DNA from 2 places in the Pseudoalteromonas sp. M58 genome. Region 1 is predicted to be linked to the other one. Evidence: predicted binding sites of a transcription regulator. Region 1 holds the regulator's gene; the other holds the start of a gene.
The links. The regulator NrdR, encoded in region 1, represses ribonucleotide reductase genes. The targets are predictions, from matches to a motif close to AAACACNANATNTNGTGTTT.
Positions count from the first base shown of each region.

Region 1 (15,080 bases):
GATTGCTGCGGCGTGTTTAGAGGCGCAAGTGTGTCAAATTTGGACTGACGTTGATGGTGTATACAGCGCCGATCCGCGTTATATCAAAAAAGCCACTAAGGTTGATTTCCTGTCTTATAAAGAAGCGATGGAACTTTCTTATTTTGGCGCTAAAGTATTGCACCCTAAAACTATCCTACCGTGTGCAAAAGCAGGGGTGCCATGCGAAATTAAAAACACTCATAACCCAGATGCGCAAGGCTCACTAATTAGTAACGATACGGTATCTGATGAACCAGTAAAAGCACTCTCAAGCCTACAAAATTTAGCTATGCTGACCGTTTCAGGCCCAGGCATGAAAGGTAAAGTGGGCATGGCATCGAAAGTATTTAATGCATTGGCGCATGATAACGTGTCAATTGTACTCATTACCCAGTCATCATGTGAATTTAGCATTAGCTTTTGTGTACATGAAAGCGATTTAAATCTAGCGTTAAGTGCGTTGCAAGTAGCCTTTGATTTAGAGTCAAAAGCGGGGCTCATTGAGCCGGTAAATGTGCAACGTAATTTAGCAATAGTAACGTTAGTCGGTGATAACATGCGTGCCCACAAGGGTTTAGCGGCTAAGTTTTTTGCATCGCTTGCACAAGCGCAAGTAAACATTGTTGCCATAGCGCAAGATTCAACAGAAAGTGCTATTTCAGCCGTTATTGACGGTGAATTATGTAATGACGCGGTTAAAATTTGCCATGAAAACTTCTTTACTCATGTGCCTTCAATTGATGTGTTTTTATTGGGCTGTGGCTTAGTCGGCCAAGAGCTAATTAACCAACTTGAGCGTCAACAAGCATGGCTTGAAAAGCGTAATATTAAATTAAACCTATATGGTGTTGCCAACTCTCGTCAATTACACCTTGATGGTGAGGGGATTGCGTTTGATGATTGGCAGCAAAAACTGGCGCAGTCAGAGCAAGCGTTTGATTTAAAATTGGTCGAGCAGTTTGTTAAGCAAAATCATTTAGTTAATCCAGTGCTAGTTGACTGTACTTCATCAGATGCCTTGGCTGCACAATATGTAGATTTTTTAAATGCAGGTTTTCATGTCGTGGCTGCCAATAAAAAAGCCACCACGAGCTCATATACGTATTACCAAGATTTAATTGCAGCAACACATAAAAATAATCGTAAGTTTTTATACGAAACTAACGTAGGTGCAGGTTTACCTGTAATCGATAATTTGCAATCGTTGTTTGGTGCAGGTGATGAGTTACTTGAGTTTAGTGGTATTTTATCAGGTTCGCTTTCATACATGTTTGGTGCACTAGAAGATGGTTTATCACTTTCTGAAGCAACAATTAAAGCCAAAGAAAGCGGGTTTACAGAGCCCGATCCGCGCGATGACTTATCGGGAACTGACGTAGCACGTAAATTACTGATCATTGCACGCGAAGCCGGTATGAAATTAGAGCTTAGCGATATTGAAGTGGAGTCGGTTTTACCGCCAGGTTTTGCCCAAGGTGACAATGTTGAGCAGTTTATGGCGAAATTACCTAGCTTAGATGCTGGTTTTAACGACCGTGTTCAAAGTGCAGCAAGTGAAGGTAAAGTACTTCGCTATGTAGGCACAATTAAAAATGGTCACTGTAAGGTCGGAATCGAAGCGGTAGATTCATCACATGCATTGAATGTTATTCGTGATGGTGAAAATGCGCTGGCTATTTTAAGCCAATACTACCAACCGCGTCCGTTTGTAATTCGTGGTTATGGGGCTGGCTCTGCAGTAACGGCTGCGGGTGTATTTGCAGACATATTAAAAACATTATCTCGCTAGGAGTCAGTCATGATTGAAGTATATGCTCCGGCGTCTATTGGTAATTTTGCCGTTGGCTTTGATGCGCTGGGCGCCGCACTTGCGCCCATTGATGGCGGTTTATTGGGTGATGTGGCGGTTGTTAGTGCCGCATCGAGTGATGAATTTATTTGTACAGGCGACTATGCACATAAGCTACCTAGTGATGCGCAAGAAAATTTAGCGTATCAGTGTTTAGTGCACTTTAGAGCGCATGTTGCGCCTGATATGCCTGCGGTAAAGCTCGAACTTAGGAAAAATTTGCCGATTGGTTCGGGATTAGGCTCAAGTGCTTGCTCTGTGGTGGCGACATTTGCAGCACTGGATAAATTTGCCAAAACTAATTTAAGCCAAGTAGAGCTCATTGAGCTTATGGCAGATTTTGAAGCCGTTGTAAGTGGGGGGCGCCATTACGATAACATCACACCGTGTTATTTAGGTGGCTTACAGTTAACCGGTGATTTAATTCCTGATAAATCTATTGCTTTACCTATTGATGAAAGCTGGTATTACGTTGCCGCATTTCCGGGTTTTTCGCTCAATACTGCAAAGGCACGCTCTGTTTTACCAAAAGAGCTCAGCATGCATGCGGGGGTTGAATTTGCTCAGCGTTTATCGGCGTTTAGTAGCTTACTGTTAACAGGGCGTTTTGATGATGCATTAAGCATTATGAAAGACGAAATAGCAGAGCCATACCGTGCGCCACTTATAAGCGGCTTTAGTGATGCCAAAGCAAGCTTACCAGCACTGGGTGCTGAAGTTGTGAGTATTTCAGGCGCAGGGCCGACCTTGTTTAGTGTATGTAAAACACTTGAAGCGGCAGAGCAATGCGCGCAGTGGCTAGAGGAAAATTACATCAACGAGCAAGGCTTTTGCCATATTTGTAAATTAGATAACGACGGCACGCGTCAATTAAATGTTTTATAGGATAAAGAGTCATGCAATTACATAATTTAAAAGAATATTCACAAAAAGTGTCGTTTGTTGAAGCTGTAAAAACAGGACTAGGGCGTAATCAAGGTGTGTTTTTTCCAGAGTCGTTAGCGCCATTAAGTGATGTTGATGCATTACTAGATATGGACTTTGTTACTCGCAGCGGCAAAATTTTATCGCACCTTATTGGTGACGAGCTACCAAGTGATACTGTTGCCCAGATGGTTAAGAATGCGTTTAACTTTCCGGTTAAGCTGGTGGAAGTTGAAGATAATACCTATTGCTTAGAGTTATTTCACGGCCCAACACTGGCATTTAAAGATTTTGGTGGCCGTTTTATGGCCGAGTGCTTGGCGCAATTTAATCAAGGTGAAAAAGTCACTATTTTAACTGCAACATCGGGTGATACCGGGGCTGCCGTAGCGCATGCTTTTTATAACAAACCAAATATTGATGTCGTTATTTTATACCCTAAAGGTAAAATTTCATTAGCGCAGCAAAAGTTATTTACAACGCTTGGTGACAACATTCACTGTTATGCGATTGAGGGTAGTTTTGATGATTGCCAAGAGTTGGTTAAAAAATCATTTTTAGATGAAGAGCTAAAATCGAAGTTAGGTTTAAACTCAGCAAATTCAATTAACATTAGCCGTTTAGTCGCGCAGGTATGTTATTACTTTGAAGCCATTGCACAGCTGCCAAAAGAAAAGCGTGCTACAGCGCATATTTCAGTACCGAGTGGTAACTTTGGTAATGTGTGTGCGGCTATGATTGGCGCGGTTATTGGTATGCCTGTAGGTAAACTAAGCGCGACTACAAACCAAAACGACACAGTACCGCGCTTTATGCTTGATAAAAATTGGACGCCTAATGCGACAATTGAATCGCTTTCAAATGCAATGGATGTGAGTAAACCTAATAACTGGCCACGTGTGCAATCAATGTTAGATAATAACTGGTTTAGTTATGATAACTTTTATTCGGTGAGTGTTGATGAACAGCAAACACAAACAGTGATGAAAAAAATTCAACAGCTTGGCTATATTGCAGAGCCTCACACCGCAATTGCTTACCAAGGTCTTGTAGAAAATAAGGCGGCAGATGCTGTGGGGGTTTTTTTAGCGACTGCGCATCCGGCCAAATTTAAAGACAGCGTTGAGGATATCCTTAATGTTGAATTAGATATGCCAAAGCCGTTAGCTGATGCATTAGCAAAACCGTGTTTAGCCACTGATATGCACAACGATTATGCTGTTTTGCGTACAGAATTGTTTAAAAAGCTTGCCTAAAAAAGGCCGATAATAAAAGCGGCTTAGGCCGCTTTTTTTGTTTGTTTATGCATCGCTTTAGACATAACGCATAAGCTATATAAATGTAGTAAATAAAATTCATTTAAAATTGTTATTAGTTTATAAAAAAATATCATCATCAAAATGCTGTGAAATAGTTTCAATCCCTGTTTAAATATCCTCAACTTAAGAGCGTAGGCAAAACGTCGTTTTAAGCGTACAATAAAGCCTCTAAAAAATACCCATACACGTTGCCCAGGAGACCCCAATGTTAGAACGTAGCATGAATATTTCGGACTTTGATCCAGAGTTATTTGACGCGATGAGCAAAGAAACATCACGTCAGGAAGAGCATATTGAGTTAATTGCATCTGAAAACTACTGTAGCCCACGCGTACTTGAAGCGCAGGGTTCTCAGCTGACTAACAAATACGCTGAAGGTTACCCGGGCAAACGTTACTACGGTGGCTGTGAGCACGTAGACGTGGTTGAGCAACTTGCTATTGACCGCGCAAATGAATTATTTGGTACAGATTACGCAAACGTACAGCCTCATGCCGGTTCACAAGCGAATGCTGCTGTTTTCCAAGCTCTTTTAAGCCCACTTGATACTGTATTAGGCATGAGCCTAGCGCACGGTGGTCATTTAACGCACGGCTCACACGTTAACTTCTCTGGTAAAACATACAACGCAATTCAGTATGGCCTTAACGAAGAAACTGGCGAAATTGATTACGCACAAGTTGAAGCGTTAGCACTTGAGCACAAACCAAAAATGATTATTGCGGGTTTCTCTGCTTATTCAGGTATTGTTGACTGGGCTAAGTTCCGTGAAATTGCAGACAAAGTAGGTGCATACTTATTTGTTGATATGGCGCACGTTGCAGGTTTAATTGCTGCGGGTGTTTACCCAAGCCCGGTGCCATTTGCTCACGTTGTAACAACCACAACACACAAAACATTAGCGGGTCCTCGCGGTGGTTTAATCATTTCTGCGTGTGGCGATGAAGAAATTTACAAAAAGCTAAACAGCGCTGTTTTCCCAGGTGGCCAAGGTGGTCCTTTATGTCATGTTATTGCTGCTAAAGCGGTCGCATTTAAAGAAGCACTTCAACCTGAGTTTAAAACATACCAAGCACAAGTTGTTAAAAATGCACAAGCAATGGTTGCCGTATTACAAGAGCGCGGCTACAAAGTAGTATCGGGTAAAACTGACAACCACTTATTCTTACTTGATTTAATCGATAAAGATATCACAGGTAAAGATGCAGATGCTGCCCTAGGTAATGCGAATATCACGGTTAACAAAAACTCAGTACCGAACGATCCACGTTCACCATTTGTTACTTCTGGTTTGCGTATTGGTTCACCAGCAATCACTCGTCGTGGCTTTAAAGAAGCAGAGTCAAAAGAGTTAGCGGGCTGGATCTGTGACGTACTAGACAACATCGAAGATGAGTCAGTACAAGCGCAAGTAAAAGAAAAAGTGAAAGCAATTTGTGCAAAATTACCTGTTTACGCTTAATCCAAGAGTAAAATAGTAATTTAGATCACAACTGCACACATTTTTGTTATGATAATGGCCGCTATAATAGCGGCCATTTTTTGTTTTTAAAACGGAAACACACAGTTATGCATTGCCCATTTTGCACCGCCAAAGATACTAAAGTTATTGATTCTCGCCTTGTCGGCGGGGGACACCAAGTACGTAGACGTCGTGAATGTAATGAGTGCCACGAACGATTTACCACCTTTGAAGGGGCTGAATTAGTGATGCCACGGGTCATCAAGCAAGATGGCAGCCGCGAACCGTTTAATGAAGATAAGTTACTAAATGGCTTAACTCGCGCCCTCGAAAAACGCCCCGTAAGCACTGAGCAAGTTGACGAAGTGGTTAATATTATTAAGTCGCAGCTGCGAGCCACTGGCGAACGCGAAGTGTCTAGCCATTTGGTGGGTGAGTGCATTATGGAAGCGCTTAAAAAGTTAGATAAAGTGGCCTATGTAAGATTTGCCTCTGTATATCGCTCGTTTGAAGATATACGCGAATTTGGTGAAGAAATAGCCCGCTTAGGGGAATAGTAATGACCAAGCAAAGTTCGTTTTCAGAGGATGATAAACGCTACATGGCTCGCGCTATTGAACTGGCAAAAAAAGGGCGCTTTACGACAACCCCTAATCCTAATGTTGGCTGCGTACTCGTAAAAAACAATAAAGTAATAGGTGAAGGGTTTCATCAGTTAGCGGGCCAAGGTCATGCAGAGGTAAACGCACTGGCTATGGCTGGCGAAAATGCCAAAGGCGCAACCGCTTATGTAACCCTAGAGCCTTGCAGTCATTATGGTCGAACACCGCCTTGTGCTGAAGGGCTAAAAGTAGCCGGTGTTAAAAAAGTGATTGCCGCAATGGTTGACAGCAACCCGCAAGTTGCAGGCAAAGGTCTGAAAATTTTAGCGGATGCTGGTATAGAAGTTGCTCACGGATTACTTGAAGCGCAAGCTCGCGCATTAAACCTTGGGTTTTTTAAGCGCATGGAGCAGGGGTTACCCTTTGTGACTTGCAAAATGGCCGCCAGTATTGATGGTAAAACGGCGCTTAAAAACGGCCAAAGTAAATGGATAACAGGCCCCGCTGCGCGCCAAGATGTGCAACTATACCGAGCACAAAACTGTGCAATTTTAACCGGTGCCGATACGGTATTAATGGATGATGCAAAATTAAATGTGCGCCCAGAAGAGTTACCGTATTCTTTACCAACTGATTTACCACTGCGCCAACCGGTTCGCGTTGTTATTGACTCACAAAATAGACTTACCCCTGATCTTGCCTTATTTTCAATTCAAAGTGAGGTGATAATATTTACCACCAAGGTTGATAAATCGCATCAGTGGCCTCATTTTGTTAAACAGATTGAAGTACCTGAAAATAATAATAAAGTAGATTTACTGGCCGTGTTAAACACGCTAGCCCAATTGCAGTTTAATAATGTGTGGCTAGAGGCCGGAGCAACACTGGCTGGCAAAATGACAGAACTTGATTTAATTGATGAGTTTGTTTTTTACATTGCTCCTAAATTAATGGGCAGCGATGCTAAAAGTTTACTAAATTTCCCAGAGTTAATGAGTATGCAAAATACCATTAATTTAACTTTTAATGAGTGTGTGCCAATCGGTGATGATTTACGTATCACAGCACTAAAAAAAGCTCATTAATCATTTTATATAAAGAGTAGCACTATGTTTACTGGAATAGTTGAAGCGACAGGTAAAATTGCGTTATTACAAAAAAAACAAGGTGATTTAGCTATTCGTATCCAAAGTAAAAACCTTGATATGAGTGATGTTAAGTTAGGTGACAGTATTGCAACTAATGGTGTCTGCCTGACGGTTGTTGATAAGCATATTGACGGCTTTAGTGCTGACTTATCAAATGAAACGATTAGCTTAACAGGGTTTGCACATTACGCATTAGGGCAAACCGTTAATCTAGAAAAGGCGATGCAACCTGTTTCGCGCCTCGGTGGTCATTTAGTGTCTGGCCATGTAGATGGTATTGCCACTATCACAGCAATTAATGCCAATGCGCGAGCAACAGAATATTGGTTAGCCACCGATGAAAATTTAATGAAATACATTCCTTACAAAGGGTCGGTTTGTATTGATGGTATTAGCCTGACGGTTAATGCTGTTGAAGGTAATAAATTTAAACTGACGATTGTGCCCCACACCAGCGGGCAAACGACCATAGCTGATTTTCAAGTCGGTACCAAAGTGAATTTAGAGGTCGACCAAATAGCACGTTATTTAGAGCGCCTAGTTAGAGGGGCTGAGCAGCCTAAGGGTTCAGATATTTCGATGAGCTTACTCGCTAAAGCGGGCTTTATAAAATAACGACATTGACAACTTATACGAGCAACTTATGAATTTAAACAGCGCACAAGAAATAATTGATGACATTAAAGCCGGTAAAATGGTTATTTTAATGGATGATGAAGACAGAGAAAATGAAGGCGATTTAATTATTGCTGCTGAACACATTAGTGCAGAAGCCATTAACTTTATGGCGACTCATGGCCGTGGACTAATTTGTTTAACTATGACTCAAGAGCGTTGCTCGCAGCTTGATTTACCATTAATGGTAAAAAATAATGGTGCCGCATTCTCAACTAATTTCACTATGTCGATTGAAGCATCAAAAGGGGTTACCACAGGTATTTCTGCAGCGGATCGTGCTCGTACTGTTCAAGCTGCCATTGCTAAAGGCGCAGTACCAAGTGATATTGTACAGCCTGGGCATATTTTCCCTATTATGGCGCAACCTGGCGGCGTATTAACGCGCGCAGGGCACACTGAAGCTGGCTGTGATTTAGCGCGTTTAGCGGGGCTTGAGCCGTCATCAGTGATTGTAGAAATTCTAAATGAAGATGGCACCATGGCGCGCCGCCCTGATTTAGAAGTATTTGCTAAGCAACATGATATTAAAATTGGCACCATTGCTGATTTAATCGAATACCGTAACTTAAATGAAACCACTATTGAGCAAGTTGCAAAATGTAAATTGCCAACTGAGCATGGCGAATTTGACTTAGTAACTTACAAAGACACCATTGACGGGCAGCTGCACTATGCATTGCTTAAAGGTGAAATAAAACAACAAGAACCAACGTTAGTGCGAGTGCACTTACAAAGTACCTTTAACGATATTTTACTCTCTGATCGTAATGCTGATCGTAGTTGGGGATTATCGCAAGCAATGGCGTATATAGCTGAGCATAATGGCGCTTTAGTCATCTTAGGTAAGCAAGAAAGCACTGAAGAGTTAGAAGCCACAGTAAAAGCATTTGCCGCAGCTGATGCGGGTGAAAATGTGACGCCACGTAAATTTCAAGGTACTTCGCGCACCGTAGGTGTGGGTTCGCAAATTCTGGCTGATTTAGGTATTCAAAAAATGCGTTTGATGAGTTTACCTAAAAAATACCATGCATTATCAGGGTTCCATTTAGAAGTGGTTGACTACGTAGAGCCACAATAATTACGCGCTAGGTTATTATTTTATTTATGTGGTATAATGCGCATCAATTTTTGCGCAACCGAAATCGCTTAAACTTATTTTTAGGGTTATCAAATGAAAATTATTGAAGGTAATAAATACGCTCCAGGCAAAAAGTTTGCCATTGTCATTTCTCGTTTTAATGACTTTATTGGTAGTAGCTTGCTTGCAGGTGCTGTTGATGAGCTAAAACGTACTGGTGGAGTATCAGAAGACGATATTACCGTGATTTACGTACCCGGTGCGGTTGAATTACCTTTAGCAGCGAAACGCGTTGCAGCAAAAAAAGAATATGATGCAATTATCGCCTTAGGTGTAGTGATCAGAGGGGGCACGCCTCACTTTGATCTCGTCGCTGGCGAGTCAAATAAAGGGCTTGCACAAGTATCGCTTGAGTATGATATCCCGGTTGCATTTGGCGTATTAACCACTGAAAGCATTGAGCAAGCAATTGAGCGCGCAGGTACCAAAATGGGTAACAAAGGCGGCGAAGCTGCTTTAGGTGCGCTTGAAATGGTTAATGTGTTAGATAAAATTTAAGTTTAAGGAATTTTTGTGAAACCAGCAGCAAGACGTAAAGCACGTATCTTAGCACTTCAAGCCGTGTATTCATGGCAATTAAGCGGCAATGCAATTGCCGATATCGAACAACAAATGTTGATCGAAAACGATGTGACTAAAATTGATGTTGAATATTTTAAAGATTTAGCGCGTGGAGTTGCCGTAAATCATAAGCAACTAGACGAAGCTGTATCGCCTCATTTAACTCGTCCATTTGATGAATTAGACGAAGTTGAACGTGCAATCTTACGTTTAAGCAGCTACGAGCTTAAATTTCGTGAAGATGTTCCTTACAAAGTGGCTATCAATGAAAGCATTGAATTAGCGAAAATGTTTGGCGCTGAAGATAGCCATAAATTTGTAAACGGTGTACTTGATAAAGCTGTAAAACAGTTACGCAAGTCATAACAACTTAAGCTGCATATTAATTTCAGTGAGTTGTTATAAATAACCGTTAAAAAGGAGAGCCGGCATAGGTCGGCTTTTTTGTGTATGAAGGAATTTGAATTAATTAATCACTACTTTAAAGGTCGCGGTATCACTCGTCGCGATGTTAATTTAGGGATTGGAGACGACTGTGCGCTTGTCACAGTACCAGCAAACTGTCAGCTTGCTGTAACAACAGATACCTTAGTTGCTGGGGTGCATTTTTTTCATGATATCTCTCCTCGCGCATTAGGGCATCGAGCTCTGGCAGTAAATTTAAGTGATTTAGCTGCCATGGGTGCAGAGCCTACATGGGTATCGGTTGCACTCACGTTGCCAAGTATCGATCCACAATGGATTGCAGAGCTGACTGACGGCATGCATGAAATTGCTGAGTACTTTAATGTACAAATTATTGGTGGCGATACGACTCAAGGCCCACTCAGTATTACTATTTGTGCAAAAGGCACGGTTCCTGAAGGTAAAGCACTGCGTCGAAGTGGCGCAAAAGTGGGCGACTGGATTTTTGTAACCGGACCGCTAGGTGATGCTGGTTTGGCAATTGAGTCAAAAAAACAAGGTTTGCCAGTTGCACCTGAACATTTAAAGCATATTAATAAATGTTTAAACTTTCCAACGCCACGCGTGGCCGCCGGACAAGCTTTGCGTGGCTTAGCGTCATCAGCTATTGATATTTCAGACGGTTTACTTGCTGATTTAGGTCACATTTTGGATTTGTCACAGGTCAGTGCAACAATCAATATTGAAAATGTACCTACTTCTGATGCGATGCAAGCGAGTCTTGATTTTGAGCAACAGCTTCCTTTTATACTCAACTATGGCGATGACTATGAACTACTTTACACTGTCCCAGACAGTAATAAGAGTATGCTCGATATTAAGTTGCGCCAATACGGTGTAGAAGCAACCTGTATCGGCCAAATCAAAAGTGGTGACGGGAATATAGAATTATTACACCAAGGTGAAAAGTTTGTTTTTGAGCACAAAGGCTTTGAGCACTTTTCCAAGGAGCAGGTTTGAATAAAAACCGATTATTTAATTTAAAACGCCCACATCAATTTTTTGGTTTGGGTTTTGGTACAGGGCTTGCGCCTAAAGCCCCTGGTACATTTGGTACTTTAGCGGCGTTACCATTTATTTTTATTACCATGCATTTTCCGTTATGGTTACAAATTGTATTTGCGGTGGTGATCAGTATATTTGGTATTTGGGCATGTGGAAAAACAGCTGATGACCTTCAAGTTCATGATCATCCAGCTATTGTTTGGGATGAAGTCGCTGGTTACTATATAACGATGATTGGTGCAGCACTGAATTGGCAAACATTATTAGTGGGCTTTTTACTATTTCGCTTTTTTGATATAGCAAAGCCAGGGCCGATTCGTATACTTGATAAACGTGCTCATGGTGGGTTTGGTATTATGGCCGATGATGTACTTGCAGGTATTTTTTCGCTTATTTGTTTGCAAGCATTGATAAAAGTAGGTTTACTACCCTTTTAATTTATTATTTGTTTAACTAGGTGGCAGCACTATGATGCGATTTTTATTGGTTTGTGTACTCTTGATGTGTGCCATGCCAAGTACGGCTTCAATTACTGATTACGTAGTTAAACAATGGAACATTAAAGACGGACTTCCCTCACAATCCCTCAAAAGTGTGGTGCAAGATAACCAAGGCTACATGTGGCTTGGTACGCAATTCGGATTAAGCCGATTTGATGGTAACACTTTTACTAATTACAACACTCAAAATAGTCTGTTTTTACCCAGCAATGGCATCAATAAATTACTGATTGATGGCCAAGGACTATTATGGATAGGCACGAAAAACGGCCTCGTTGTTATAGACCCAGAAAAGCTAACCGCACAAGAGTTTAATATTAAAGGCCCTGTTAGAGATATTCTTGAAGACTCTAAAGGCAGTATTTGGATAGCAGCTAATGGGCTTTATTACATAGACAGAGGCCAGATAGAGCTGCGCGACCAGCTAAACAATCCGAGCCCTATCGTAAATGCCACTGCGATCACCCAAATAGTAGGGTCAGTCAGTAAAATGGCGCTCTCACCAGAGGGAATTTGGCTGGTTAACGATCGTAATTTATTGCGCTTGACGCAAAGCGCGTCTGATTTTTCTAAATTGCGCTTAGAGCTTACCGCTAAAGTGGCCTTGCCTGATCGTTTAGCACAAACAATTGTTCACGACTTATCCTTTTTAAATGGCAATTTATATCTTGCTTCTGAGCTAGGCGCTTACTTTTTAGATTTAGATGATGAGCTACGCCCATTTCCGCTGCCTAACGCTAACAACTCAGCCGTTTATAAGTTTATGAGTGATGGCAATGGTGGCTTGTGGGTATCGACTTATGGGCGCTTATTGTTCAGAGGGAAGTCGGATGATTGGCAATGGGTTGAGCCCAGTCAATTAGATCAAAGTATTTGGTTTGCCGATATATTTAGAGATGATGAAAATAATATATGGTTAGCGAGTTTTAGTGAGGGACTTTGGCTTGCTCACGAAGGGCGAATAGAGCGCCATTCAGCCATTTCTAAAATGACCGAAGCGGTTATGGCCATTAGTAAATCACCAGATGGTAAGTTATGGATTGCCAACAAAAGCGGCGTAGGCTATTTCGATGCCGATAAAACGTTTATCAATGTCATCAACAGTGCCAAGTATGGTAATGCCTCAGTACATGACTTACAGTTTGACGGCAATCGTCTTTATGTTGCCACTGGTAGAGGTTTGTTTTTCTACGAGTCGAATACCTTATATAGTTTCCCTGCCCGTGCGCTAAGTGATAATCCTGTATTTGCTATTAGTACGTCGACTAAAGGCGGCTTTTGGGTGGGCACTGGGCGAGGCTTATATCGTTTAAATTACAACGGGTTAAACCCTTTTGCGTACAATGCTTTTTTAGGCAGTAAGTTTGTAACCTATGTTTTAGATAAACCAAATTTTGGGGTGATTGGTACCAGTAAAGGGGCGTATTACTTTACTGAACGCGGGATAGAAAAAATAGGCGACCAAACCACTTTGGAAAGTGCGTACGTTACTAGCATTTTACACATTAAAGGCGTGGGGATTTTAATTGGCTCGCTTAACGATGGTTTGTTTTATCGCAGTGGACAAGGGCAGTGGCAGCAATTAGATGCCGCCAATGGGCTGCCATATGGTTCTATATTTAGTCTTGAGTACGATGATACTACAAAACGCATTTGGGTAAGCACCATGAAAGGGGTTTATCGCATGCCAGTTGAGCAATTCAAAGCCAACATTGAAAGCCTAAAAGTGGAGGAAGTGATCTCTTCATTTGATCGACAGCTCGATGGTAAAGCAAGTCAATGCTGTAATGGTTTAGGCCATGATGCGGTGGTTGATATGGATAATTCAATTTGGTATCCCAGCTTGCAAGGCGTTGTAGAAATTCCTAAAGACGTAGAATTATTTGGGCTGCGTTCACTTAAACCAACTATAGAAACTTTAACCACGCCATCACGAAAACTTGCTGCGGCTGCGTTAGGTAAAAAGCCAGTACTTAAAACTGACGAGCGTGATGTAACGCTTACCTATACCGCTATCGATTATTATGCACCTGCAAGTATAGAGTTTAGGTATAAACTCAATGGACTTGATAATGATTGGCGCTATGCAAATACCCGCCGAGAAGCAATTTACACTAACTTACCAGCAGGTATGTTTTTATTTGAATTAGAGACAAAACGTCAAGGTGAAGATTGGGGCAAAGCGCAATCGGCCGAATACGCTTTTGTGGTGCCTGAACGATTTGGTGAAACTATATATTTTAGATTACTGATCACCAGTGGTTTTGTGTTGCTCTTTTATTTGGTGTTTTGGGTATTTAAAGTTCAAGAGCGACGTAAGCAGCAGGTTCTTGAGGGGCTTATTACTGAGCGAACCCTTGAGCTTCGCCAAGCAAACGATAAATTAAACCAAGTAAACTCTCAGCTTAAACTTGTTAGTCACTCTGATGAGCTAACAGGGCTGAGAAGTCGCCGTTTTTTGTTTGATCAACTACCAAAAGATATTGAGCATTTTCAGCGTAACTCGCAGTCATTGCAGGCTCAAGGTAAATCGTTGGTGTTGTTAATTATTAATTTAGATAACTTTAGCCGCATTAACGATGCCTATGGTCCTATTGCTGGAGATAGCTGTTTACAACAAGTAGCGGCATTACTTAACTCGCGTACTCAAGGTTCTGATTATGTTGCCCGTTGGAGTGGTGATGAGTTCTTACTGTTATTGCGCGATTTTAAATGTAATTTAATCGACAGCTATGTATCTGAATTATGCCAAGCAATTGCAGATTATTCGTTTCAGCTTCCTAACGGTGAAACAACCAATATAACAGCGTCAGTCGGGTGGTCGTTCTATCCGTTACCTCTCTTAGGTGGGCAAGTTATTAGCTGGGAAACATCAATTAATCTAGCTGACATAGCATTACATCAAGTTAAAAAACGCGGCGGCGATGGCGTCGCTAATATTACCTTTGACGAGCAATTAGATGCATTTGAGTTTGAGCAAAACCCCAATGTTGAACAGCAAATTGGTTTGTTACAAAGCAATGGTCTAGCCGATATTAAGGTATGGATGCGCTAGAGGTTATAGATGAGCAATAAAAAAGGAGCCAATGGCTCCTTTTTTATTAAACACGATAAGTGTTAGCTCATAAATGATTTAATTGAAGTTAAAATACCGCGTTCACCTAACCCCATTTCATCGTGCATTTGCTGTTGTGTGCCATGTTTAATGAATTCATCAGGAATACCTAAGTTAAGCACTTTTACATCGGCTTTAATGCTCGTTAAATATTCATTAACTGCAGAGCCTGCACCGCCCGCAATCGCGTTATCTTCAAGGGTTACAATAATATCGTGATCATTAATCAGCTCATTAATTAATGCCGTATCAAGTGGCTTAATAAATCGCATGTTTACTAGAGTGGCATTGAG
Region 1 covers NZ_CP152390.1:774,972-790,051, forward strand. Annotated here, with positions in the region: gene thrA (bifunctional aspartate kinase/homoserine dehydrogenase I) at 1-1,810, shown strand, start outside; gene thrB (homoserine kinase) at 1,820-2,755, shown strand; gene thrC (threonine synthase) at 2,767-4,050, shown strand; gene glyA (serine hydroxymethyltransferase) at 4,319-5,575, shown strand; gene nrdR (transcriptional regulator NrdR) at 5,683-6,132, shown strand; gene ribD (bifunctional diaminohydroxyphosphoribosylaminopyrimidine deaminase/5-amino-6-(5-phosphoribosylamino)uracil reductase RibD) at 6,135-7,262, shown strand; gene AAGD16_RS03610 (riboflavin synthase) at 7,287-7,940, shown strand; gene ribBA (bifunctional 3,4-dihydroxy-2-butanone-4-phosphate synthase/GTP cyclohydrolase II) at 7,969-9,081, shown strand; gene ribE (6,7-dimethyl-8-ribityllumazine synthase) at 9,175-9,639, shown strand; gene nusB (transcription antitermination factor NusB) at 9,655-10,068, shown strand; gene thiL (thiamine-phosphate kinase) at 10,153-11,127, shown strand; gene AAGD16_RS03635 (phosphatidylglycerophosphatase A) at 11,124-11,609, shown strand; gene AAGD16_RS03640 (ligand-binding sensor domain-containing diguanylate cyclase) at 11,641-14,727, shown strand; gene dxs (1-deoxy-D-xylulose-5-phosphate synthase) at 14,790-15,080, opposite strand, start outside.

Region 2 (15,080 bases), 810 kb from region 1:
GTTAAGCAAATTGCCAATTGCCAATACCATCGTTTTGATAAAAACGGCCTAACGATCAGTGTTGCTGGCGAAACACAATTATTGCCAGTTGATACTGTGATTGCTTGTATTGGCCAAGTGTCTAATGACGAACTATTTAAGACGCAAGCAGAGAATGCCAAGGTTCATGTTATTGGTGGCGCTAAACTGGCAGCGGCTATTGATGCCAAGCGCGCTATATTTGAAGCTTTACAAGTTGCACGCAGTATCTAATATGCAATTTAAGTAAGTACACGGGTCTGATTATTTTTTAAAGATAGTTAACTTATAATCAGACCCTTATATTGTTGATTTTAACTTTCCCTCATTTCTTGTATAGCTAATAAATACGCTATTACGATTTTTAATGGTACCTCGGCTACAACGCTTAACTGGCAAAATTAAATCTATAAAGCCCCTCATTAGTTCGACCTAATTATTTACACGCAAAAGGCGAGCGCTACTTTGTAATGGCACAAATACACGGCTATCTGGGTTGCGATATTATTTGTGTACTTTTTAACCTAGGTACTTTCTTGATAAGCAAATAATAACAGCGGGGTGCCCATTATATTTTAACCTAAGGGTTTCAATGGTATGCTATTGTTTTGTCTTTTGAGTAATTATAATGGATGCTATTGAGCTTTTATTAACCCGCCAGTCAGATGCAAAACTGACAGAGCCAGGCCCTAATGAAGAACAACTAAACATTATTCAGCAGGCTGGGCTCAGAGTTCCCGATCATGGCTGTATTGCGCCTTGGCAATATATTATTGTTCAAGGGGATGCACGTCATAAGTTGGGTGAAATTTATTATCAAAGCGCTTTGGCCGAGCAGCAAGCTGAAAAAGTAATTAATCGTGCTAAAGAGTTACCCCTTAGAGCACCCATGATCATTATTGCAATTGCAAAATATCAACAACATCCAAAAGTACCAAGAATAGAACAAGTTCAAAGTGCAGGCTGTGGTGTGCTGGCTATGCAACAAGCTGCATTTGCACAAGGGCTTGGCGGTATTTGGCGCACAGGTTACTTTGCACAAAGCCCCAGTGTTAAAAAAGCGCTTAACTTAAATAATGATGATGAAATAGTGGGTTATTTGTATTTAGGGACGCCAGCAGTTGAGTGTAAAAAGTCACCGCGCCATAAGCCAGAAAACTATTTTAGTTTTTTGTAGCAATAGGATGAACTTTTTATATTCAATATAGTCATAATTCATTAAGTTAATCGTGTTACACTACCGCGGTTAATATTGTAGCTGCGAGAAGCGCACGGAAGCACCATACGCAATAAATCTTCTTCAGTTTGTTTTTTAATCGGTTGTTTTTTGGTAATGTATGGAAAGTCTTACCAATAATAACGATAAAGAAGACGAAAATGATGGGAAATTTATTTTTACGTGAAAAAGAAAACTGGTTTGCTTGGTCAATCTGGGGTGTTGTTGGCGCGCTTGCGACATTTTATGTTGCAATGAATACACAAGCAGCTCACTTTATTGCTGCAACTGCGATGGGTGTCCTAGTACTACTAACATGGTGGATGCAACAGTCTCGACGATTTGATTTTGGCAGAGCCTTTAAAATATGCTGCTATGTTCTATTATTCACCGTCCTACCTTCGTTTGTGTTAGTTGTGATCCCAAGTGATGATTTAAACCGCTTCGATTTAATATTTCAAAGTATTGCATTTTTAACTGCCAGCTTATTGGTGTGTTTAGTATGTTCTTGGATTGCCCGCAGACCTAAACAATATTACTAGGGTTTATGACTATCTTGGTTAATATTTAACTATTTAATCAGTTTTAGTAAAATAGGGCTTTACAAGCTAAGCGTATGATCTTATTATGCGCGCCGTACGGAGAGATGGCAGAGTGGTCGAATGCACCGGTCTTGAAAACCGGCAGGGGTTTATAGCCCCTCTAGGGTTCAAATCCCTATCTCTCCACCATTATTTAAAAAACCGCCTTATTGGCGGTTTTTTGCTATCTGGAGCTTTATTATGTCACAGTCCCCGGAGTTATCCTTCTCTAAACGTTTACTCAAGCACATCCTGCTATGGACTGTGTTTGGTTATTGTTACCAAAGTGCCATATCGTTATTACAAAAAATGGCCATTGATGCATACCCAGATAATGCGCTGATGATGACTTTCTTATATGGCATCGGATTTAATCTTTTATCCGGGCATTTAATCACAAAATACGATCATTTTTGGCCAGTGTGGGGTGCGTTTTACATTGGCATTATCGGTTTGGTGGCTGTGCCTCTTTTGTTGATCGGCGTGGTCGGATTGTTGCCGATGAGCTTACTTGTTGGAATTTTGCTCAGTTTACCTGTATGTACCTTTGCTATTGGTTTAATTAAAGAAAAACTCAATAAAAACTAGCCCCAAACGGCTTTTATTTTGTGATAGCATATACGGGTCTTTTAACTAACAAAACGTGAATAACACATTATGTCAGATAATTTTACTACAGATGCTGAAAAAGCAAGTTACGGTATTGGCTTACAAATGGGTGAGCAACTTAAGGCTAACCCTTTTGAAGGTTTAAACTTAAATTCAGTATTTGAAGGCATGAAAGATGCGTATGCAGGCAGTGCTTTTCAAGTAGAGATCCCTGAGATCCAAGCTGCATTTGAGAAAATCAACGAAGAGATCCAAGCTCGTCGTGAAGAAGAAGCTAAAGTATTGGCTGCTGAAGGTATTGCATTTTTAGAAGAAAACGCAAAACGTCCTGAAATTACAGTTACTGAGTCAGGTCTTCAGTACGAAGTACTTGCAACAGGTGAAGGCGAAAAGCCAACTGCAGAGTCTACAGTACGTGTTGATTACCACGGTACTTTAGTAAACGGTACTGTTTTTGATAGCTCATACGAGCGCGGTCAACCTGCTGAATTCCCAGTAGGTGGCGTGATCAAAGGTTGGACTGAAGCATTACAAATGATGCCAGTAGGTACTAAATGGCGTTTATACGTTCCTCATGAGCTTGCTTATGGTGAACGTGGTGCCGGTGCTGCAATCGCACCTTACTCAACTCTAGTATTTGACGTTGAGTTACACGCAATTCTTTAATTAGAATTTAGTTGTAAAAAAACCGCATTCATTATTACGAATGCGGTTTTTTATTGTCTGATTAAAAATGAGCGCGTTTTAAAAGTAGCCTCTAACGCCAAATTGGAAGTTACGTCCAGGAAGAGGTGCCGTATCTTTAATAAATGAACTATGTACAAAACCAAGTTCATCAGTAATGTTATCAACACTTAGGTATAGCTGCGTGTCAACTGCGCCTAAATCAAGTTGATAATTGGCTTGTAAATCAATTAATGTATAGCCATCCGTTGCCGTTTCGTAAGCACTAATATCATTTTGCTCAAAGTAATGGGTTCCTGTTAAGGTAAATTGCGCATTACCTAGGGTATATTGTAGTTCTGAGCCCAATTTATTGGCAGGGATACGTGGTAAATTACCTTCATTATCTTTTAGTTTGGCGCGAGTAGAGTCACCAAATACTTTTACCATGGCGCTGGGGTTTATTTGATAATGTGCATCAAATTCAAAACCATAAAGCTGCGCATCTTTACTGGTAAATTGATAAACATCAATTGCATCGCTGTGTCCATTGGCAGCAGACTCAAAGCCATCCATCTCATCAAACACTAATCCGGTGTTTTGTTGATAATAAAAGTTTTTAATATCGTTATAGAAAAAGTTGACGGTGTAGCCAAAGTCACCGCTAAAACGACGTAAACTAATATCAAGATTGGTTGAGGTCTCTTGTTTAATTTCTTCAGGTTCAAAATGCGCTTCTGCCCCTTCAATATGATAGCCCAAACCAAGCTCATAAGTACCTGTGGCAACATGCACACCATTAGAGAGTAACTCAGCTGAAAGTGGCGCACGCTCTGAATGTGATAAGCTAACGGCTAGGTTGTGACTTGGCATATACTCCCAAATTGCACCGGCTGAGGCACTTACATTAGTAAAGCTTTGGGTGTAGTTAATAGTCTCATCTGCCGATACAGGTTGTTCATCATGGCTGTGCTGATGTGTATCTACATCACTTTTGATATCATAATCTTCTAGGCGGGCGCCAAGCTCTACGGTGACATCGCCAAATGTGCGTTCTTCAAGTAAATATAACGCATGAGTGGTAGTGACACTTGCAGGCGTAAACGCTTCTTCGCCAATTGCATCGTAATCAGATTCACTATAGTGATAGCCAATCATGCCATGCCATTGGCCTAACTGATGCTCTACATTTAAACGTGCTTCAGTGGTTTCGTTACTAAACGTGGTGCCAATCGCGCCATCTTCAATTTCACTGTGAGTGTAGTCGGTGTAGCCAAGACGAAGATTAATCGATTCAATCCAGTTATCATGAAATGCATAGCTTACCAGTCCTTGCCAACGATCTTGCTCTAAATGAGCATAAACGGGAGTTTCTATATGTTCTTCATCCGCATGATCTTCATGATCGCCTTCTTCTTCATGGGCATGACCGTGATCATGTGAATGCCCTGGAATGCCATAGTCTGTTTCAATATTGCCGTATGAAAAGCCAACGGTTAAATGCTCACCGACATAGCTGGTACCAAAGTTCACTGTTTCACTGTCGATAAAAGTATTTTCAACTGAAGTGGCTGTTTCTTCATCGCCCTCAATGTGTACTTCACCTTCTTCATGTTCATCTGGTAGGTTAAAGCGAGGCGTTTGATAGTCATCACCACTGCGTTTGGTGCCATCAAAATGAAAATTAAAGTTATTGCTGCCTGTTTCTAATTTTGCCGCATAGGTGTTCGCATTTGAAACGGTATCGTGTGTGTATTGTGCCGCTCCCGAGAGTGCGTCAATATTATTGGTTGGAATACGGTTATCAACCACATTTACTACTCCGCCAATAGCACCAGAGCCATATAGTAGGGTGCTTGGGCCTCGTAGTACTTCAATTTGTTCAGCGGCTAAGCTATCACTTGATGTCGCGTGATCTGGACCAATACGTGATGCATCACTGCTATCTAAACCGTTTTGAGTAATTTTAACACGAGGACCACCTAGGCCACGAATAATCGGACTTGAAGACACTGGGCCGAAATAACTCGCGTTTACTCCTGGTATTCCTTTAAGTGTTTCACCTAGGGTCGGTTTCGCTTTATTTTTTAGTTCATCCCCTGATAGTACGCTCACAGGTGAAATCATTTCTAAGCTATTTTTATGCAGTGCCGAGGCATACACAACCACAGTTTCAACCGAAGACGGCTTTAATGTAACAGTAATTGTATCGTCTACATTCTCAAGCGATATACGTGAATCGATGTAGTTATCTTTACTAATATGTAATTGGCTTTTAGCATCTATGTCGATGCTAAACTGACCTTGTTCATTGCTTTTCACGCTTTGTGACTTTCCATGAACATGGATAGTTGCATTAGCAATAGGTTGTTTTTTTGAATCTGTTACTGTGCCGTTAATCGTTGCTGCTAGGGCAGAGTGAGAACACAAAACAGACAGTAGCGCTGAGGATATGAGTGTTAACTTTGTCATAATTACTTCGAATCGTGGTTGTTATGTTGTGATATAATATAACACTACAAAATGGCATCATCAACAATGTTATACTATAACTTTTAATTTTGCGTTGAATGGCAAAATAATCGCGTTAAATTTACATTACCAGCTCATTATTACAGATCAGTGCATTTGTTATATTTATTCGCTTAAGAGCGGCTGTCTATCATTAGTATGTCTAATTTTTTTTGTGCTTTGAAAGGATTTTGTTTATCGATTGGTTCAAGCATTTCACAGTCATCGTTTATCATTTCTGAAATTAAACTTGGGTAGTGTCGGCAATCTTGAGGACGGTCATGGTAAATACTGCATGTATACTTATCTTTTTCTTGTGGATATTTTTTACTGCTAAGTACTAAAAATGGGCATTGCGTTAATTGCTCGCCTGTTTTGGGATCAAACCATAACTGATCGTTTTTAACATATTGAAATATTTCTGGGTTGAATAACGCCCACATTTCAATTTCATCCTGATTTGTATCTAAATCTGCCGCACCATATTTAGTGCAGCATTTACCGCATTGATTGCAATTTTGCATAGGGTAGGTATTTACTATTGCGACTTAAATTAAGCGTTAAGTGTAGCACTGTAATATCCAGGTTTTTAAATTAAACCTCTGTTTTTATCGCTTATAATACTTTTGTAACAACGCAGCGCTTAATAATAATGTACTATTAGGGAATATATTTCGAATACGATGCCTTTAATAAGTCAAAAAAGGCGCGTTAATAAGGTAGCGAGTAATTATGAATACTAAAGTATACAAAGCGGTTCACGATTTGGCGGAAAAGCTGATGGCAGCGGCTAATAAAAATGATACTAAACAGTTTGAATCTTTATATGCTGAGCTAAAAGCTATTTGTATTGAAAACGAAAATACAGCGAAAGATCACCCTGTTCAGTGGGAAACATTGGCTGATTTCACCGAAGAGCTAGAAGAAGCTATCGAGACTTACGAAAAAGCGTTACAGAAGTCGATAGAAATTAATAACAAAGATCATATGTCGTCTGTTGCCTTTTCTATGGCTACTTTACAGCTTGAGCTGGGTGATAAAGAAGCGGCAATTAAAAATCTGCAAGATGCTAAAATCAGTGCAAATAAAATTGAAGACAAAGAATTAAAATCAGAGATCCATGAGTTATTAGAATCATTGGTTGAAGAAGAAGGTTAGTTTAAAGCGTTACTTTGTATTTATCATTCTAATAAGCGTCAGTAATAATACCATTGGCGCTTTTTTATTGATAAAAGCAAATTCTGCGTCATTAAATGTTTATGCTTAAATTAAGTCACTAAGCAAATTTTTTGGAGAAAACATGCTAGCGCAAATAGAACAATGGATTGATAAAACGAATAGCGAGTATGTTGATCAAAGAATATGTTGTGATACATTTGTTAGCGAATTTGCTGGCTTTTACCCGCATGATTTTTTGAAAACTGCATTTTATGTGGTTGTTGAACACATTCCCAAGCCTGACTTTACTGGTTTACGTGAAATTGGTTTAAGCGATTTTATTGACATGGATGTAGCAGGGATCACCTATAAAAACACTTATTACATATTACCTCATGTTGCGCGTAATTTAAGAGTGCATTTTCATGAGCTGGCTCATGTCGTTCAATGGCGCGAGCTCGGTGCTCACGCTTTTATTATGCGCTACATCAATGAAATCCAAACCTGTGGTTATGATGATGCTCCGCTTGAAAAAATGGCCTATGCACTTGATGCGCACTTTACCAGCAATGGAAATAAATTTAATATTCCTGACTATATTACTCAACAGCTTTAGTTAATAAATATTATAAAAGGAATTTATATGTCGCGCTTTGTGCTCTATTTACTAGCTTTATCTGCCCTTGATGTAAAGGCAGCCGATTTTAATCATGATATTGTCAACGCATTGATACACAGAACAACGCAACAAGTAACTTACGATGGCGCCTATCATAGGCTTGAATACCCTGGTGGCGATGTACCCGCTAATATTGGTGTATGTACCGATGTTATAATTCGATCCTATCGACAGCTTGGTATTGATTTGCAAAAGTTAGTACATGAAGACATGCAGGCCAATTTTCGCGCATATCCTTCTAAGCGTATTTGGGGATTAACCAAGCCAGATAAAAACATTGATCATCGACGTGTACCTAACTTACAGGTTTACTTTGAGCGCCATGCTCAAGTGTTAACTAAATCGCTTAATGCAGCAGATTATAAAACCGGTGACATAGTCACTTGGATGCTGCCAGGCAATTTACCGCACATAGGTATGGTCGTTAATCAAATAGCGCAGGACAGTGGTCACCCGCTTATTGTGCACAATATTGGTCGCGGACCTGAAATGAGCGATATGCTTTTTGCTTATACAATTACGGGTCATTACCGATTTGTACCTGCTGCTTATTCAGAGTAAATAACACGGCTATAATCGCGATTACTTGAGTAATAATTGCAGAAACAGGTAAGTGAATAAAGCGAGCTGTTAGGCATTATACTGTGTGGTTTGCTAGTTACTTTAAATTAATACTGATATCACCATTGGGCTTGCAGCAACACAATAGTATTTCACCATCACGCACAAAGGCTAACGGTTCTTCATTGTAATTGACTTCACCAGAGACAAGCGTAGCACGACACGCACCACAATATCCCTCACGGCACTGGTAAGCAGCATCAATTTTATTCGATTCTAAGCAGTGTAAAAGAGAAGGGCAGCCAGCGGTAAAATCTAAACACTGGCTGTTATCTGCAAGCGTAACACTTGCAGTGGTTCTATCAGTCATTATAAATCAAAGTCACCAAATTCAGCTGCATCAACCTGTGAATCAATTTGACCTACAAGGTATGAGCTAATTTCCGCTTCTTGTGGAGCAACTTGCACGTTATCAGAAACAAGCCATGAGTTGATCCATGGAATCGGATTACTGTTATTATCAAACTGTGCTGGTAAACCAATAGCAGTCATGCGTGCATTGGTAATGTATTCAACATACTGACATAAAATATGTTTATTTAAGCCAATCATTGAACCATCTTTAAACAGGTACTCTGCCCATTCTTTTTCTTGCTCTGCAGCGTCAACAAACATTTTGATTGCTTCTTCACGGCACTGTGCAGCAACAATTGCCATTTCAGGGTCGTCTTTGCCATCCTGCATAATATTTAAAATATGCTGAGTGCCTGAAAGGTGAAGCGCTTCATCACGGGCAATAAGCTTAATAATTTTTGCATTGCCTTCCATTAGCTCACGCTCTGCAAACGCAAATGAACACGCAAAGCTGACATAAAAGCGAATAGCTTCAAGAATGTTCACTGACATCATCGCCAGGTACAATTTCTTTTTCAGCTCGAATAGGTTAACCACCACGGTTTCACCATTAATGTCATGTTTGCCTTCACCGTACAGGTTGTAAAGCGACACTGAGTTAATTAAATCGTCGTAATAAGTGGTTACGGCATCGGCACGTTCACTAATTTTGTCATTGCTAACAATGTCGTCAAAGATGAGTTCAGGCGCTTGGGTTACGTTACGAATAATATGTGTGTATGAGCGGCTGTGAATGGTTTCACTAAACGCCCATGTTTCAATCCATGTTTCAAGCTCAGGAATTGACACAATTGGCAATAGTGCAACGTTAGGCGAACGGCCTTGAACACTATCAAGCAAAGTTTGGTATTTTAAGTTACTTAAAAAGATATGCTTTTCGTGATCAGGAAGCGCTTGAAAGTCTAAACGGTCTTTACTTACGTCAACTTCTTCAGGACGCCAAAAGAAAGACAATTGTTTTTCAATCAGCTTTTCAAAAATAGGGTATTTTTGTTGATCGTAACGTGACACGTTAACGGTTTGACCAAAAAACATTGGCTCTTGCATTTGGTTATTATGATTTCTGCTAAAAGTAGTATAAGACATGTTTATCACTCAAAAAACTATCACTAAAACTATCAGGACAAAGCGGGCAAGGCGCCCGCTTTAAGTTTAACTATTAAATTTTACACGCGCCGCCTGCACAATCGTCATCTTCCACTTCTGGAGCGTCTTCTTGTGCATCTGATGCGCCATCACGGGTGTTATGGTAGTACAGCGTTTTAACACCTAGCTTGTAGGCACCAAGTAAGTCTTTTAATAAGACTTTCATAGGTACTCTACCGCCTTCGTATTTATTTGGATCATAATTAGTATTTGCTGAAATCGTTTGGTCGATAAATTTCTGCATTATGCCTACTAATTGTAAGTAACCATCGTTAGATGGGATATCCCACAGTAGCTCATAGCTATCTTTGAGGCGTTCGTACTCAGGGACAACTTGTTTTAAAATACCGTCTTTACTTGCTTTAACACTAATATGGCCACGCGGTGGCTCAATGCCATTGGTTGCATTAGATATTTGCGATGATGTTTCTGATGGCATTAATGCGCTCAGTGTTGAGTTACGCATACCGTGCTCTTTAATGCTGGCACGTAACGTATCCCAATCAAGATGAAGTGGTTCATCACAAATTTTATCTAAATCACGCTTGTACGTATCCGTTGGCATAATACCTTGTGAGTACGTTGTTTCGTTAAATTTAGGACAGGCACCACGTTCTTTTGCCAGCTCATTAGACGCTTTCATTAGGTAGTACTGAATCGCTTCAAATGTTTTGTGCGTAAGCGCATTTGCGCTGCCATCTGAATAACGCTTACCGTTTTTAGCTAGGTAGTATGCGTAGTTAATAACGCCTATGCCTAGCGTACGACGTCCCATAGTTGCATTTTTAGCTGCAGGTACTGGGTAGTCTTGGAAATCAAGTAGGTTATCAAGTGCGCGTACTGCAAGCTCAGCTAACTCTTCTAGTTCATCTAAAGACTCAATCGCGCCTAAGTTAAACGCAGATAATGTACAAAGTGCAATTTCACCTTCTTCATCATTCACGTTGCTAAGAGGCTTAGTTGGTAACGCAATTTCTAAACATAAGTTAGATTGACGGATCGGAGCCACTTTTGAGATAAACGGACTGTGTGTATTACAGTGGTCAACGTTTTGTAAGTAAATACGACCCGTGCTAGCACGTTCTTGAGCAAACATAGAGAACAGCTCAATTGCTTTAATTCGTTTTTTACGAATTGACTCGTCTTGCTCATATTTTACATATAGCGCGTCAAACTCGTCTTGATCTTCAAAAAATGCATCGTAAAGGCCAGGCACATCAGAGGGGCTGAATAACGTAATGTAATCGTCTTTAATTAAACGTGAGTACATGAGTTTATTAAACTGTACGCCGTAATCTAAGTGACGTACGCGGTTATCATCAACGCCACGGTTGTTTTTAAGCACTAATAAGTTTTCAACTTCTAAATGCCAAAGCGGGTAGAAAAGGGTTGCTGCGCCACCACGTACACCGCCTTGCGAACAGCTTTTAACCGCTGTTTGAAAGTGCTTATAAAACGGAATACAGCCAGTGTGATACGCTTCACCGTTACGAATAGGGCTACCTAGTGCACGAATACGACCTGCATTAATACCAATACCAGCACGTTGAGAAACGTATTTAACAATCGCTGATGATGTAGCGTTAATTGAGTCTAGGCTATCGCCACACTCAATAAGTACGCATGAGCTAAACTGGCGTGTTGGCGTACGTACGCCCGACATAATTGGCGTAGGTAAAGAAATTTTAAATAATGAAACCGCATCATAAAAACGTTTAATGTAATCAATACGTGTATCACGAGGGTAATCAGAGAATAAGCTTGCAGCCACTAAAATATATAAAAACTGCGCGCTTTCGTAAATTTCACCCGTTACACGGTTTTGAACTAGGTATTTACCTTCAAGCTGTTTTACTGCTGCGTAGCTAAAGTTAAGATCGCGAGAATGATCTAAGTACGCATCTAGCTCATCTAATTCTTGCTCTGTGTAATCAACGAGTAAATGTGCATCGTAACGTTTTTGTTCAACCATGTTAGTAACATGGTCAAAAAGACGCGGTGGCTCAAACTGGCCATAGGCTTTTTTACGTAAATGGAATACAGCTAAACGAGCAGCAAGATACTGATAATCAGGTGATTCTTTTGAGATCTGATCCGCAGCGGCTTTAATAATCGTTTCGTGGATGTCTTTAGTACGAATACCGTCATAAAATTGAATATGCGATTTAAGTTCAACTTGTGAAACCGAAACGTTATTTAAACCTTCGGCGGCCCATTCAATAACGCGATGGATCTTATCAAGATCGAGTGGCTCTTTACGACCGTCACGTTTGCTTACAGATAACTGTTGGTTCATAGCTTTGCCTGTATTCCTTGGGAATTAAATATTTTTGACCAATGCGTGCACCTAAAAAAGCGCAGTGCCTATTCGTTTATTGTTATTTTCACCGGTTTGGTGAATTTAATTGAATAACATTTAGCCACAATATCTGGTGTTGTTCAAATTAGAGATCACAAGATAGTGTGGTCTGGTATCTTTTGCAAGGGACAGAAACCGCTCTCATTGTGGATAACGTTGGGATAACGTAATTGTGTTAGTAGGCATTAACCTTTGATCAATCGGTTAAGTTGAAATTTGTAAAAATCAACTAAGGAAAGATTAAATTTACGCTTTTTTAAAATAAATTTTGTCTGCTTTTTTTATCATCAAGCTTTGCGTAAAAACTAACACAATCACAATATGTAGTGTTTATTAATTAACATGGCACTATATGTGGTTAAATGCATCTATAGGACTGTGCCAATTAAAATCCGCATTCCAAGCCAATGCCTCGTCAACACTCGGTACATATCCCCATAGTGCGGTTGCGGTGTGCATATTGGCTGCTTTACCTGCTTGAATGTCACGCTGCGCATCACCTATATATAAGCAACGCGAAGGATCAACACTCATTTGCTCAGCGCAATACAGTAAAGGAAGGGGTGAGGGCTTAGATTCAGCTAAGGTATCACCGCTTATCACAATACGTGCATTTTTTAATGCAGGAATCGCCTTGACTAAAGGATCAGTTAAAAATCCGGGCTTATTAGTCATAATTCCCCAGGGTATTGCTTTGTTATCAAGTGCGATTAGTAATTGCTCTATTCCTACAAAACATCGAGTATGGGTGGCAATATTGGCAGCGTATTGCGTGACTAGCTCATGTAAAAGTTGCTCTTGCGGCTGTTGTGCCCAGCTTTCTTTAAAACCAGCAGCCAATAAAGCGGCAGCACCGTTTGAAGCCGCGGGGCGATATATATCACTGCCCACTTGGGGCTGTTGATGATTTTGCAGCACGGTGTTTAGTGCGGCGCCTAAATCATCAGCGGTATCGAGTAAAGTGCCATCTAAGTCAAACAGCAATGCTTGATATTCCATTGGGACAATGGGGGTTTGAGAGCTTGCCATTACGCTAACTTCTCAAAATGCAGCATATAATTTACGCTTACATCATCATTCATTGTGTATTGCTTAGAAAGCGGGTTGTAACTTAAACCAGCACTGGCACGTACTTTTAAGCCAGCTTGCTCTGCCCATGCAATTAATTGTGCAGGTTTAATAAACTTTTTATGGTCATGGGTACCCTCTGGGACCATTTTTAACAGTTTTTCTGCACCGACAATAGCGTATAAGTAAGCTTTTGGGGTTTTATTAAGAGTAGAGAAAAAAACATCAGCCCCAGGTTTTGCTAATTTAGCCACCGCATGAATAATAGAAGCAGGGTCGGGGACGTGCTCTAACATTTCCATACAAGTGATCACATCAAAGCGCTCAGGGTGCTCATCTGCAAACTGCTCTGCAGGTACTTTTATATACTCAACGGGGACACTTGTTTCTAAGCTGTGTAACTTAGCTACGGTTAAAGGCTCTTGGCCCATATCGATGCCTGTTACGTTTGCGCCCATTCGCGCCATGCTGTGACTTAAAATGCCACCACCACATCCTACATCTAGGGTTTCTTTATCAAATAATCCTTTGGTTTTGTCTGCGATGAAATCTAATCGTAATGGATTAATTTCGTGAAGCGGCTTAAATTCGCCTTCTAAATCCCACCAACGTTCTGCGATGGCTTCAAACTTTGCTATTTCTGCGTTATCTACATTTTGATGTTCGGTCATAAAATACTTCCTCGTCAATCTGAGGCCATTATATAGGCCTAAATTGATAAATCGCAAAGTTTTGCGCCTGTAAATTAAAATTAATTGTGATAGCATGGTTACTTAGAAATAATAACAAACACTCTTAATACCTAATACTGGGTTGTTAAGAGCTGATACTGAAGGAATGTGATATCAAATGACTGATCTCGCCAATGAAATTCTGCCAGTCAATATTGAAGACGAGTTAAAAAACTCCTACTTAGATTACGCCATGAGTGTAATTGTAGGACGTGCATTACCAGACGTACGTGACGGTTTAAAACCTGTTCACCGCCGCGTTTTGTTTGCAATGAACGAGCTTAGTAATGACTGGAACAAGCCTTACAAAAAATCGGCCCGTGTGGTCGGTGACGTAATCGGTAAATACCACCCACACGGCGACAGTGCAGTTTATGACACCATCGTACGTATGGCTCAGCCATTCTCACTGCGTTACATGCTAGTAGATGGTCAGGGTAACTTTGGTTCGGTTGATGGTGATTCTGCAGCGGCAATGCGTTATACAGAAGTACGTATGGCAAAAATGTCGCACGAATTATTAGCCGATCTTGAAAAAGAAACGGTTGATTTTGTGCCTAACTACGATGGCACAGAGCAAATTCCTGATGTGTTACCCACTAAAATACCTAACCTGTTAGTTAATGGTTCATCGGGTATTGCGGTTGGTATGGCAACAAATATTCCGCCACATAACTTAACAGAAGTCGTGAATGGCTGTTTAGCGCTTATTCAAAACCCTGAATTGACCATTACGGAGTTAATGGATTACATTCCTGGGCCTGATTTCCCAACTGCGGCGATTATTAACGGTAAAAAAGGCATTGAACAAGCTTATCAAACCGGTCGTGGTAAAGTGTACATGCGTGCGCGTGCTGACATCGAAACCGATGAAAAGACGGGTCGCGAAACCATTATTGTTCATGAAATCCCTTACCAAGTTAACAAAGCACGTTTGATTGAAAAAATCGCCGAGCTAGTTAAAGATAAAAAAATTGAAGGGATCAGCGCATTACGTGATGAATCAGATAAAGACGGTATGCGTATCGTTATCGAGATCAAACGTGGTGACGTAGGTGAAGTTATTTTAAACAACCTTTATGCACAAACTCAGTTGCAAACTGTGTTTGGTATGAATATGGTTGCGTTAATTAATAACCAACCTAAGTGTTTCAACTTAAAAGAAATGCTTGAAGAGTTTATTATTCACCGCCGTGAAGTTGTTACCCGTCGTACGGTATTTGATTTACGCAAAGCCCGCGACCGTGCGCATACGCTAGAAGGTTTAGCGATTGCACTGGCTAACATTGACCCAATTATCGAACTTATCCGTAAGTCGCCAACACCTGCTGAAGCAAAAGTTGCATTAACAGCGCGTCCATGGGAA
Region 2 covers NZ_CP152390.1:1,584,902-1,599,981, forward strand. Annotated here, with positions in the region: gene AAGD16_RS07255 (FAD-dependent oxidoreductase) at 1-252, shown strand, start outside; gene AAGD16_RS07260 (NAD(P)H nitroreductase) at 647-1,195, shown strand; gene AAGD16_RS07265 (hypothetical protein) at 1,399-1,776, shown strand; tRNA gene AAGD16_RS07270 (tRNA-Ser) at 1,875-1,965, shown strand; gene AAGD16_RS07275 (hypothetical protein) at 2,080-2,403, shown strand; gene AAGD16_RS07280 (FKBP-type peptidyl-prolyl cis-trans isomerase) at 2,473-3,090, shown strand; gene AAGD16_RS07285 (TonB-dependent receptor) at 3,169-5,559, opposite strand; gene AAGD16_RS07290 (YkgJ family cysteine cluster protein) at 5,733-6,122, opposite strand; gene AAGD16_RS07295 (tetratricopeptide repeat protein) at 6,331-6,756, shown strand; gene AAGD16_RS07300 (hypothetical protein) at 6,899-7,372, shown strand; gene AAGD16_RS07305 (DUF1287 domain-containing protein) at 7,400-7,996, shown strand; gene yfaE (class I ribonucleotide reductase maintenance protein YfaE) at 8,094-8,366, opposite strand; gene nrdB (class Ia ribonucleoside-diphosphate reductase subunit beta) at 8,366-9,496, opposite strand; gene nrdA (class 1a ribonucleoside-diphosphate reductase subunit alpha) at 9,570-11,852, opposite strand; gene AAGD16_RS07325 (HAD family hydrolase) at 12,264-12,944, opposite strand; gene ubiG (bifunctional 2-polyprenyl-6-hydroxyphenol methylase/3-demethylubiquinol 3-O-methyltransferase UbiG) at 12,944-13,654, opposite strand; gene gyrA (DNA topoisomerase (ATP-hydrolyzing) subunit A) at 13,833-15,080, shown strand, end outside.
Region 2: a site for NrdR is predicted at 11,975-11,994, ahead of nrdA (class 1a ribonucleoside-diphosphate reductase subunit alpha). Genes of this name have one in related genera too.